One region of the Methylophilus sp. DW102 genome, then DNA from elsewhere that is predicted to be linked to it. Evidence: predicted binding sites of a transcription regulator. Region 1 holds the regulator's gene; each other region holds the start of a gene.

Region 1 (3,132 bases):
CGATTCACGAGTTTCTGTACCCGTTACTGCAAGGATATGATTCGGTCGCCCTGCAAGCGGATCTTGAGCTCGGTGGTACCGACCAGAAGTTTAACCTGCTCATGGGGCGTGAGTTGCAAAAGCAGGCCGGCCAGTCGCAGCAATGTGTGCTGATGATGCCGTTGCTGGAAGGGTTGGATGGCGTCAATAAAATGTCTAAATCACTCGGTAACTACATTGGCATTAGCGAGGCGCCAGAGACTATTTTTGCCAAGATCATGTCGATTTCAGATGAACTGATGTGGCGCTATATTGATTTGCTCTCTTTTGCGACGCTGGAAACCATTGCCGAATGGAAGGCGCAAGTCGCCAGTGGCGCAAACCCCCGCAATATCAAGGTCGGCTTTGCCCAAGAAATTGTGGCGCGTTTCCATGGTCAAGCCGCGGCTGAAAAAGCCTTGCAGGACTTCCAGACCCGTGCCAAAGGCGGCATCCCGGATGACGTGCCCGAAGTTGAAGTGACCATTGAAGGCGAGAGCATCGGCATTAGCCAATTGTTAAAACAGGCGGGCTTGGTTGAAAGCACCAGTGAAGCCATGCGCGCAGTGCAGCAAGGAGGCGTCAAGCTCGACAGCGTCAAGGTGGATGATAAGAATCTGCCTTTGACTAAAGGTGTGACAGTGATCGCACAGGTGGGTAAACGTAAATTTGCCAAGATCACAATCAGGTGATTTGAGCTGAGAAACAAAAAAGGCCGCATCTGCGGCCTTTTTTGTTTAGAGCGTTTTGCGCAAGTTCGCGGGCGGAATATTCAGGGACTCGCGATATTTGGCTATGGTACGGCGGGCAACGACGATACCTTGTTGTGCCAGTGTGTCGGTGATCTGGTTGTCCGACAAAGGCTTTTTCGGGTTTTCTTCGGCCACCATTTGCTTGATCAAGGCGCGGATAGCGGTGGCAGAGCAGGAGCCGCCTGCATCTGTGGCCACCGAGCTGCCAAAGAAGTATTTGAGTTCATAGACGCCACGCGGTGTGAGCATATACTTATGCGTGGTGACGCGGGAAACTGTGCTTTCATGCAAGTCGAGTTCTTCGGCGATTTCACGCAGCACCAGTGGCCGCATGGCAATTTCACCATGTTCAAAGAAGTTGCGCTGGCGATCTACAATGGCTTGTGACACGCGCAAAATGGTCGAGAAGCGCTGCTGGATATTTTTAATCATCCACTTGGCTTCCTGCATCTGGCTTTGCAGGTATTGGCCTGAACTCTCGCGGTTGCGCTTGAGGATGTCCGCATACATCTGGTTGATGCGCAGTTTGGGGATCACGCCATCATTTAAAGAGGCGACCCAAATGCCCTTGATTTTTTTAACCACCACATCGTGCTGGATAAAGTGATCGTGACTAAAGCTGGAAAACTCGCTGCCGGGTCTGGGGTTTTGCTGGCGGATCAGGTGCTGCGCCGCCTTGAGTACCGCTTCATCGCAACCAAGCACCTTGCGCAGTTTGACAAAGTCTTTGTTGGCCAGCAGCGCCAGGTGGTCTTTGGCAATGGCAATGGCGGTTTGCAAGTGTGGCGTTTCTTGCGGCAAACGCGTCAGTTGCAAGAGCAGGCACTCGCGTAAATCGCGCGCACCTACGCCTACAGGGTCCAGATTCTGGATCAGCTTGAGGGCGGTTTCCAGTTCCAGCAGCTCGACCTCAAGTTCGAGTGGCAAGTGCTCCACAATCTCCTGCAGATCTTGCTCCAGATAGCCATCATCAGTGATGCTATCCAGTAGCAGTTTGACCAGGCTCATGTCACGTTGCGATAAATGTGCCAGTTGTATCTGATCAATCAGATGCTCGCGCAAACTGATGCTGGTGGTTTCCTGTCTGGAAAAGTCACTGTCTTCGTCTTCCTGATGATTGCGTCCGGCTTCGTCCCAGTTGCTGGTGCTGCCAAACTCTTCATAATCATCTTCAAACTCTGGCGGCGTGAATTCCTCGTTTAAATTGGGCAGGTCGCTCTCGCTCCCGCCCAGCTCATCGTGCAAGTCTTCACGCAGACTTTCTGCCGGTGCGGTGATCTCTTGCTGCGTTGCCATGTCAAACGAGCTGGCATCTGTCGGCTCAGCTTCTACAGTGGGGGGAGGCGGTGTGTTATCTTCAAACTCGCCTTCTTCACCGTCTGACATTTCCAGTAACGGGTTTTCCTGCAGGATGGTTTCCAGTTCCTGGTTCAGTTCCAGCGTGGAAAGTTGCAGCAAACGGATCGATTGCTGCAGCTGCGGCGTCAGCGCCAGATTTTGCGAAATACGTAATTGCAGGTTCTGTTTCATGACGGATTACAGCCTAAAATTCTTGCCCAGATACACTTCACGCACACCTTCATTCTGAATGATTTCATCGGGCGTGCCTGCTGCAAACACAGCGCCTTCATTGACAATATAAGCGCGGTCACAGATATCCAGCGTTTCGCGCACATTGTGGTCGGTGATTAAAATACCAATATTCTGACTGCTCAGGTAGCGGATGATTTTCTGGATTTCGATCACCGCAATCGGATCAATCCCGGCGAACGGTTCATCCAGCAAAATAAATTTAGGGTCAGTGGCCAGGCAGCGCGCAATTTCAACGCGTCGACGTTCGCCGCCAGACAAGCTGACGGCCTGACTGTTGCGGATGTGCTGGATATGCAATTGATCCAGCAAGGACTCAAGCCTCGCCTCACGCTGCTCTTCCGTATAGGGACGGGTTTCAAGAATGGCGAGTATGTTGTCGGTTACGCTGAGCTTGCGGAAAATGGATGCTTCTTGGGGCAGATAAGCCAGGCCCATGCGCGCGCGCTCATGCATGGGCGCGCGGCTCACGTCGGCGCCATTCAGCGTAATGTTGCCTTCATCCAGCGCAACCAACCCGACAATCATGTAAAAGCTGGTGGTTTTGCCTGCCCCGTTGGGACCCAGCAAGCCGATCACTTCGCCACTGCGTAACTCAAGCGTCGTGTTTTTGACCACGGTACGGCCCTGATAGGTTTTTTTCAGGCGGTTAACCTGCAAATGGTTCTGATCTGCTGCCATGGTTTCCATCTTTATGCTTACTCTTTGCCTTGCTCACCAGTGTTTTCGGCAGGGGCAGGTTCGACCTTGAGTTGCAAGGAGCGATTCATCC
Region 2 (3,132 bases), 110 kb from region 1:
GTTCGCCGCAATCGCAGCGCTGTGAGCCAAACACATCCCCGGTCAGGCATTCAGAGTGCACGCGGGTCAGCACTCTGGCTTGACCGCTGACCTCGCCGAGCACCAGTGCGATCTGCTCCCGCCCGCTGTGCATATCAACAAACGCGTGTAAACGGTACTGCCCATATTCTGTTGGTAAGTGAGCACTGGCTTTCCAGCGCAGGCTGCCACTTTCGATGGCCGCTGTTTGCAAAGAGGCAAGCTTATTTAAGCGCATTGATCGCTCCCATTTTAATCAGCTTGGCGCGCAACACATTGCGGCTCAAGCCCAGCAGCTTGGCGGTTTGCACCTGATTATGGTGGCAATGCTGATAGGCGGCACGTACCAGCGTGTCTTCCACATAGTCATAAAGCTGCGCTTTGCCCGTTTCAAACAACTGCTGCAGCGACGCCTCCAGCGAGTCAGTATCTGCTTCGCTGGGCAAGGCCTGCAAGGCGGCTTTGGGGCGGTGTAGCGAGATTGAGGACAAATGTAAATCCTCACTGCGCACCACATTGTTGCGGCAAATCAGCAAGGAGTGATGAATCACATTTTCGAGTTCGCGGATATTGCCTGGCCAACTATGCTGCAATAATTTTTGCTTGGCCGAGTCATCGAGGCGGATGGTGGCGTAGCCCAACCGCCGTGTATATTCGCCAACAAAATAATCTGCCAGTGGCAAAATATCGCCGGGCCGGTTACGCAGGGTTGGCAGCTCCAGGTGCGCAACGCGTAAACGGTAGAATAAATCCTCCCTGAAGTTACCAGCCAGCACGGCCTCCTCCAGGCGTACGTTGGTCGCTGCAATCAGCCGCACATCAATCGGGGTTGGTTTGCGCGCGCCTAGCCGTACGACCTCGCGCTCTTGTAGTACACGTAACAGCTTCACCTGGAGACTCAGCGGCAAATCACCGATCTCATCCAGAAACAGCGTGCCGCCATTGGCCTCTTCAAACCAGCCGGCTTTGGCGGTGACCGCCCCGGTAAACGCGCCTTTTTCATGGCCGAACAATTCACTTTCGACCAGTGTTTCCGAGAACGCCCCGCAATTCACCGCGACAAATGGTTTGGATTTTCGGTAACTCAAGGCATGCACATGGCGGGCAATCAACTCCTTGCCCGTGCCGGTTTCGCCAATGATCAAGACGTTGGCGTCACTGGGGGCAATTTGCTTGATGCGATTAAGCAAGGCGATCGACTTCGGATCTTCAAACACCTGCGCGGTCGCTCGAATCGAGGTCGACATGGCCCGCGAGTTCGGCATGGTTAACAGACGCTGTTGCTCAAACTGCGTGTCGTGTTCAGTCGCATAAAAATCGTTTGCTAATAGATTTGCCATCGTGAGGATCTCACTGTCTTTCCATAGAGTTAAGCCCAGATACAGTAATCCAGGCTGCAATTTCGTGCCAATAAGTAATGGCGCTATTCATATTCTTTAAAGTTATAAATAAATCTCTCATTAGAAATAATGATTTAATTACCCGTCTGAATTAGCAGAATGCATGCCAATCAGGCCGAGGTCGTGCTACCGCAGGCATGAGATGACGGGTTAAAACAATAAATGCCATAAAATCATGGGGTTAAGAAAAGGAGGGCTTGTGGTTGCTTATTGCTGCGTGAGGTATGCAAATGGCACTGCTCTACATCCGCCTGCTGAAATCGATGCAGGGTGCTGCAAACGCAGCAGAACTGCTGAACAAGTTGCTGATTTTGCAGCAATCAAAAAAATAATTTTTTTAAGTAATTGAATTACAAGTCTTTTATTTGTGGCATGGACTTTGCACTTTTCAAGCTGTTATTTCTGTTGAATGGGTTGTAAAGGGTAGTCGATGCAAATATTCTGGTTTTTACCCACGCATGGCGATCAACGGTATCTTGGCAGCAGCCAGGGCGCCAGACCGGCCACGTTTTCTTATCTTAAACAGATTGCCCAGGCGGCTGACCGGCTGGGCTATGGCGGTGTGCTGGTGCCGTCTGGCCGCTCTTGCGAAGATGCCTGGGTCATTTCTTCGGCGCTGATCAATGAAACCAGCCAGCTCAAGTTTTTAGTCGCCACGCGCCCAGGGTTTATTTCACCGGTGGTGTCGGCGCGCATGGCCTCGACGCTGGACCGTATCTCGGGCGGGCGGCTGCTGATTAATGTGGTGGCGGGCGGCGACCCTGCCGAACAGCAGGCCGAGGGCAGCTTTCTCGATCATGATGCTCGTTATGCGGAGGCTGAGGAATTTTTGACCATTTGGCGCAAAGTCCTGAGCGAGCAGCGCGTGGATTTTGAGGGCGATTATTTAAGCGTCAAGGGAGCCAGCTTACCAACTGGTAGCCTGCAAAAACCTTACCCGCCACTCTTTATCGGCGGCGCTTCCGAGGCCGCCATCAAACTCAGTAGCGAGCATATTGATGTGCATTTAACCTGGGGTGAACCGCCTGCCGCCGTGGCCGAGAAAATCAAGGTCATCCGCGCGGCTGCGGCAGCCAAAGGCCGCCATATCCGGTTTGGCATCCGCTTGCATGTGATTGTGCGTGAAACCAGCGAGCAAGCCTGGCAAGCCGCAGACACACTCATTTCGCAGGTCACTGATGACACGATCGCGGCAGCACAGGCTGCAGTGGCCAACTTTGATTCTGTCGCACAAAAACGCATGACGGCTTTGCATCATGGCCGCCGTGACCAGCTCGAAGTCTCGCCTAATCTGTGGGCTGGTGTCGGCCTGGTGCGCGGCGGTGCCGGCACTGCGCTGGTGGGCAATCCGCAAGAAGTGGCTGACCGCATTAAAGAGTATCAGGCGCTGGGCATTGATTATTTTATTTTCTCAGGCTACCCACATCTGGAGGAGGCTTACCGTGTCGCTGAATTATTGTTCCCGCTTTTGCCGCTACAGCAACAGGCCCCGCAGGAGGTCAGCATTACGACCAATCTCACCGGCCCGTTTGGCGCAGCCCAATCTGTTAAGCATGCTGCGTAGGGGGGAAGATGACATTGGCTCTGAATTTACGCCCGCCCGCCGCTGAAGCGGAGCATGGCATTGTGTTTCACGGCACACCGCAACAGCGCGCCGATCAACTTTGCGACTATTTGGCACTCACCGCGGTTGAACGCGATGTCGCAGGAGGGA
Region 3 (3,132 bases), 140 kb from region 1:
GTTTTGCCATTCGCGCCTCTGTAGACTTCTGGCGTGTTCTGGGCTTCTTCATATAACAGGCGAGCATTCTCAAGTGCTTGTTTTTCTTGAGAAAGCTCGTTCATTAATAGCTCTCGCCGCTTTTGGTCGCGTTGATTTTGTGTCTGATTATCGACTTTGGGAAAATCGGCCGGAGAGGGTGTTTTGACATTGGCTTTTTTCTCTCTGGCAGGGGGTGGAGGCTCTGCGGTTCTGGGCCCACTAATAATGAGCTCTGCCTTGTTTTTGCCTTCGGGTTTGATATTGGTATAGGTGGTGACGCCGTTACTGTCGGTATATTTGTAAATATCTGCCCAGCTTTGGTTGCACATGAGCGCGAAGGTGCAAATGTAAAAAAATCTTTTCATGGCAATAGTTTAGAGTAGATCGTTGAGGGTATCAACGTCTGCTCGCCTAAAAACGTTGACGGAACAGCGCGTACATAAAAAAACAGGGCAGCCTGGGCTGCCCTGTTTTAGTGCGTGCTCTTGTGACTAGCAAGAGTAGTACAGACCAAATTCCACTGGGTGTGGTGTTTGGCGCAGTTTAGTGACTTCTTCCATTTTCAATGCAATGTATGCATCAATCCAGTCGTCTGAGAAAACGCCGCCGCGTGTTAAGAACTCGCGGTCTTTATCCAGATACTCCAATGCTTGTTCCAGAGATGAACATACCGTTGGGATCAATGCATCTTCTTCTGGTGGCAGATGGTACAAGTCTTTAGTCGCTGGTTCACCTGGGTGAATCTTGTTCTGAACGCCATCCAGACCAGCCATCAACAGGGCTGAGAAAGCCAAGTATGGGTTAGCAATCGGGTCTGGGAAGCGCGCTTCAACACGGCGTGCTTTGTCTGAATGCACAAATGGAATACGAATCGCAGCAGAACGGTTTTTAGCGGAGTAAGCCAATTTCACTGGTGCTTCGTAGTGCGGTACCAAGCGCTTGTAGGAGTTAGTACCTGGGTTGGTAATCGCATTCAGTGCGCGCGCATGCTTGATGATGCCGCCGATGTAGTACAGAGCGAAATCGCTCAGGCCAGCATAACCATTGCCTGCAAACAGGTTTTTACCATCTTTCCAAACGGATTGGTGAACGTGCATACCAGAGCCGTTATCGCCAAACATTGGTTTTGGCATAAATGTGGCTGTTTTACCATAAGCATGGGCTGTGTTAGTCACTACGTATTTCAGGATTTGTGTCCAGTCAGCACGTTGTACCAAGGTCGCAAACTTAGTACCGATTTCACATTGACCGGCTGTTGCCACTTCGTGGTGGTGCACTTCAACAGGCACGCCCAGTTCTTCTAAGGTCATGACCATGGCAGAGCGGATGTCATGCAATGAATCGACAGGAGGCACTGGGAAGTAGCCGCCTTTAACGCCTGGACGGTGGCCAGTGTTGCCGCCCTCGAATTTTTCACCTGAGGACCAAGCGGCCTCTTCGGAGTTGATTTTCACAAAGCTACCACCCATGGTGGCATCCCATTGTACGCTGTCAAAAATGAAGAACTCTGGCTCTGGACCAAAATAAGCAGTGTCACCCAGGCCGCTGGATTTCAGGTAGGCTTCAGCGCGTTTTGCCAGGGAGCGTGGGTCACGGTCATAGCCTTTACCATCAGTAGGGTCTACTACGTCGCAGGTCAGAACCAAGGTTGGTTCGTCAAAAAATGGATCGATGAATGCGGTGCTTGCATCAGGCATCAATTGCATGTCAGAGGCTTGAATGCCTTTCCAGCCAGCAATGGAAGAACCATCAAAGGCGTGACCTTCGGTAAATTTATCTTCGTCGAAGGCAGACACTGGCACGGTCACGTGCTGCTCTTTACCTCTGGTGTCGGTAAAACGGAAATCAACAAATTTGATGTCGTTTTCCGCAACCAGTTTCATTACGTTTGCAACGGACATTACATTCTCCTCAGTGATCAAGATCTAAAATGATTCAACTTGCGCACGCAAAAAAGGGACATGTTGCGGATGTCCCGGAACGTGAGCAAATATAAAAACACAAACTAGCAAAACAAATAGATATGTGGAATTTTTAGTTTACGAATTCCATTGAATCTTAGGATGTAATAGTAGCAGGAAGCATGCCACCCAAAAACAGGCATTTTGCATGGATATGAGATATCTGACATAAAAAAGCAAAATCAATGCGCACCAAAAAGGTGCTCAGCAACAAATTGAGCACAAAAATGGTGCTCCATGCGCTTGCGTAACTTTCACAGGTATACTCGCGGTTTGACTAGCTTATTAAAAGAACGAAGGTGTCCTTTGGAAAGTGTTGAGAAAATCTTGCAACAAGCCGCTCAGCGTGCTCAGCAAAATGGTTTGCCGTATGCCGGCGCGATGACGCCCCAGGAGGCGTATGCGCTGATTAGCCAAGATCAAAATGCGGTGTTGGTGGATGTGCGCTCACGTGCCGAGTTGGAGTTGGTTGGGCGCGTGCCGATGGCGGCCCATCTGGAATGGGCGTTTTATCCAGGCATGATTGCCAATCCTGAGTTTGCCGATCAGCTACAGGCGCTGGTTGATCCTGCGCGCACCGTCGTATTTATGTGCCGCACGGGTGGCCGCAGCCATAATGCTGCCTTGCTGGCGCAAAAACTCGGATATCCCAACGCCTATAACATGCTCGAAGGCTTTGAAGGCGAAGCGAATGAGGCCAAGCAAAGAACCCTGATCAATGGCTGGAAACATGCAGGCTTGCCCTGGTCCAACTAGGTGATCTTGCTATGTCGGTTGAAAAATACGCAGTCATTGGCCACCCGATAGCACATAGCAAATCGCCGTTGATTCACCAGGCATTTGCGCTGCAATTTGGCAAGACGATTGTTTACGAAAAGGTGTTGGCACCTCTGGATGGCTTTGCGTCCACGGTGCAGCAATTGCAGCAGCAAGGGTATGTGGGTGCAAATGTCACGGTGCCATTCAAATTTGAAGCCTATGACTTAAGCCAGACTTTATCTGAACGCGCGCAGGCGGCTGGGGCAGTGAACACCCTCAGTTTTGGCCAAACGCAAATTCAGGGCGACAATACTGATGGCTGTGGGCTGGTCAATGACATTCTCAAACATCACCAGACGGCCCTGGCCGCAAAAAAAATCTTGTTGCTGGG
Region 4 (3,132 bases), 660 kb from region 1:
GCTTTGGTGCAAGACTTGATGGCGCCTATACTGCAATTGCCAGCAGCCACGGCTTCGCCAATCGCGCCCTTACTGACGTTATTACAAGAACACAGCACCGCGGTATCCGGCAGGGCATCCACGCCCAGGCCAGGTTTTTCCTTGCCATCACTGGCTGGCAGAATCAGGAATTCAGGATTTTCCGGCAGCGGCATGTCGTTGACGGTCATCTGTTGCAGCGTGCCGTATTCATCGGCATTGCCAATCAGCACGGCGCCCAGCAGTTTTTTGCCATCTTCACTGACGACGATTTTTTTGTAGATATTGCGCACCTCATCGGTGTACTGGTAGCTGCGGCAACCATGGGTTTTGCCATGCGCATCGCCCACGCTGGCGACATCCACACCCATCAGTTTGAGCTTGGTGCTCATGTCTGCGCCCTGGAATGTGGTCGATGTTTCACCCAGCAGGTGTGCGCAGGCAGTGCGGGCCATGTCATAGCCAGGCGCAACCAGGCCAAACATCTCGTCGTTCCAGCTGGCGCATTCGCCGATGGCGTAGATATTGTGGTCACTGGAGCGGGAGAAGTTATCAATGGCGATACCGCCACGGGCACCGATGGCCAGGCCGGATTCACGTGCCAGTTCATCGCGTGGACGGATACCGGCAGAGAATACGATCATGTCGGTTTCCAGCCAGGTGTCATCAAAGAACACCATACGGTGACGTGCCGTTGCACCATCGACAATCGCCGTGGTATTGCGGCTGGTGTGCACGTGTACACCCAGCTCCTCAATTTTGCTGCGCAGCACTTTGCCGCCTGCTTCGTCTACTTGCACTGCCATCAAACGGGGCGCAAATTCAACCACATGGGTTTCCAGGCCCATGTCTTTCAAGGCCTTGGCGCATTCCAGGCCCAGCAGGCCACCGCCAACAACGACACCGCTCTTGGCGGTTTTGCCTGCTGCCGTCATGGCTTCGAGGTCTTCAATGGTGCGGTAGACAAAACAGTTCTCCCGGTCACGCCCGGCGACAGCAGGGACGAATGGATAAGAGCCAGTCGCCAGTACCAGCTTATCGTAGGCCAAGATCGTGTCGTCTGTCAGTGTCACGGTATGCTGGTGGCGGTCTATATGGCTGACGCGGGCATTGAGGCGCAACGTCAGGCCCGGCCGGTCATAAAATCCAGGCTCGACCAGCGACAGGTCTTCCGCCGTGCTGCCCGAGAAAAAACTGGAGAGGTGCACGCGGTCATAAGCCGGGCGTGGTTCTTCGCCCAGCACGGTGACTTGCAGGTTGGCGGCGGCCAGGTCAGGGTGATGTTTCACCAGTTCTTGCACAAAGTAATGACCCACCATGCCGTTGCCGACGACGAGGATGCGTGTGTGTTGATTCATCTTGTATTCCTAATCAGATGCAAGCAGGCAGTGTCACGATGTTTTTCATGTCAGTTGCGAGCATTGCGTTATCAAACTCAAAGCCTAAAAACAAAAACGGCGTCCATAGCCTATGCCGCGATTGCACATTGCAATCCTGCGAAACAAGCTATGGACGCCGTTGTCCAGTATGAGATTTGCCGACGATGGAAAATCTCTGATTTAAAAATGGCATGATAAAACGCCACTTTGTGATAAAAAAGCAATTGGCATGCCAACCGCCAGGATGGAGGCGCAGATGAATCAGGATTTATGCTAAGTTATTGTTCCTGATGTGTTTTATCTGAGATATTGCGTGTATATTTGAGCTTGCGGGCACCGTACGATCCATCTGCCATTGGTCTGGTGCACGCTAATGAGGCATGTGCACAGGATTGCACCATCCTTGGCGCAATCCTGTGCAGACAGGCGATCAACTGCATTCAGGTGCGCGCGTGATGTCCTTATCCCGCATGGGTTTTGCCATGCAGTTTGACCAGCCGCTTGAGTTCCGGCACGCAGGAGCCGCAACTGGTGCCACATTTCAGCTTGGCTTGCAGCGTCGGTAAATCCGCTCCCATTTGACAGGTCTCGATAATCTCGTTTTCTGAGACATCCAGGCAGTTACAGACGATCTTGCCGCGTGATTTTTGTCCGGTGGGTGGGGCCGCCAGCGGCGCCAGTGCCCATTTGCGCAATTCATCGGTGAACTGGCCTTCAAGCATGACTTGCTTGAGCCAGTCTGCGGCCAGCATTTCACCAATCAGGCGCACCGCGCTGACCTGGCCTTGCTCGACCAGAATGCGTTTACTGATGCCGCGTTTGACATCATCCAGCCGTAGCATGGGCGCATCTTCGACCATGCCAAGCAAATGATCCAGCCGGGCGATCAGCTGGCTATCCGGGGCAGCGTGGTGCGCCGCGCGCAGCATCAGCATGCCGTTGCCACGGCCATACAGTCCCACGGTGGCGTAATCAAAGGCCACCAATAGCGCGCGGATGTTGGCGAGCAAGTGCAGGTCGTTGCAGCTGCGCATCACCGTCATTTGCCAGGGCAAGCTCAACTTTTCGATCTTGACTGCCGTGTGCTTGAGTTCCGGTTGCTTGGAGGTTTTATCAAAAGCCGGTGGCATCAACACATTCACGCCCAAGCCGTGCATAAACTGGCTGCCCCAGTGCATGGGGATAAACAGCTCGGCCGGTTTGACTTCGTCTGATTGCTGTACCTTGATGATTAACTCACCGCGCTTGTTACTCAATTTAACGATGTCGCCCTCGCTGATCTGGCGACGTTGCATGTCATCGGCATGCATGGAAACTACTGGCTCTTCGACATGGTTGTAAAGCTGCGCCAGCGTGCCGGTGCGGCTCATGCCATGCCACTGGTCGCGCAGGCGGCCGGTCAGCAGGCGGAAGGGATGGCGCGCGTCCGGCTTGTCGGCGGTCGGCTTGTACACCGCGCTGACAAAATGCGCCTTACCGCCCGGTTTCTGGAACACGCCATCTGTGTACAAGCGGGCTTCGCCCTGGCTGGCGCCCGATTTAAACGGCCATTGTTGTGGCCCGCGGGTTTCCAGAATCTGGTAACTCAAGCCAGTGATATCAAGGTCGCGGCCACGCGTGCTTTCACGGTGCTCGTTAAAAATGGTTTCGGTATTCGGGTAGTTAAACAGGGTGTCTGGTTTACCCAGTTTTTGTGCCAAACGGTGGGCAAAGTCGACCACTGCCTCCCAGTCAT

Evidence for each region. The regulator sigma-54, encoded in region 1, starts transcription at its own class of promoters, with help from an activator protein. The targets are predictions, from matches to a motif close to TGGCACNNTTCCTGCT.
Region 2: the regulator sigma-54 is predicted to act here: its motif matches at 1,798-1,813, upstream of ssuD (FMNH2-dependent alkanesulfonate monooxygenase).
Region 3: the regulator sigma-54 is predicted to act here: its motif matches at 2,095-2,110, upstream of glnA (type I glutamate--ammonia ligase).
Region 4: the regulator sigma-54 is predicted to act here: its motif matches at 1,658-1,673, upstream of nirB (nitrite reductase large subunit NirB).

What each region holds. Positions count from the first base shown of each region.
Region 1 is NZ_AP029023.1:261,330-264,461, forward strand. Features, by position in the region: gene tyrS (tyrosine--tRNA ligase) at 1-710, shown strand, start outside; gene AACH41_RS01185 (RNA polymerase factor sigma-54) at 756-2,300, opposite strand; gene lptB (LPS export ABC transporter ATP-binding protein) at 2,307-3,050, opposite strand; gene lptA (lipopolysaccharide transport periplasmic protein LptA) at 3,059-3,132, opposite strand, start outside.
Region 2 is NZ_AP029023.1:147,440-150,571, forward strand. Features, by position in the region: gene ribA (GTP cyclohydrolase II) at 1-256, opposite strand, end outside; gene AACH41_RS00665 (sigma-54 dependent transcriptional regulator) at 243-1,283, opposite strand; gene ssuD (FMNH2-dependent alkanesulfonate monooxygenase) at 1,849-2,982, shown strand; gene AACH41_RS00675 (acyl-CoA dehydrogenase family protein) at 2,991-3,132, shown strand, end outside.
Region 3 is NZ_AP029023.1:121,258-124,389, forward strand. Features, by position in the region: gene AACH41_RS00550 (DUF4124 domain-containing protein) at 1-386, opposite strand, end outside; gene glnA (type I glutamate--ammonia ligase) at 513-1,922, opposite strand; gene AACH41_RS00560 (rhodanese-like domain-containing protein) at 2,289-2,738, shown strand; gene aroE (shikimate dehydrogenase) at 2,750-3,132, shown strand, end outside.
Region 4 is NZ_AP029023.1:919,191-922,322, forward strand. Features, by position in the region: gene nirB (nitrite reductase large subunit NirB) at 1-1,376, opposite strand, end outside; gene AACH41_RS04380 (molybdopterin-dependent oxidoreductase) at 1,859-3,132, opposite strand, start outside.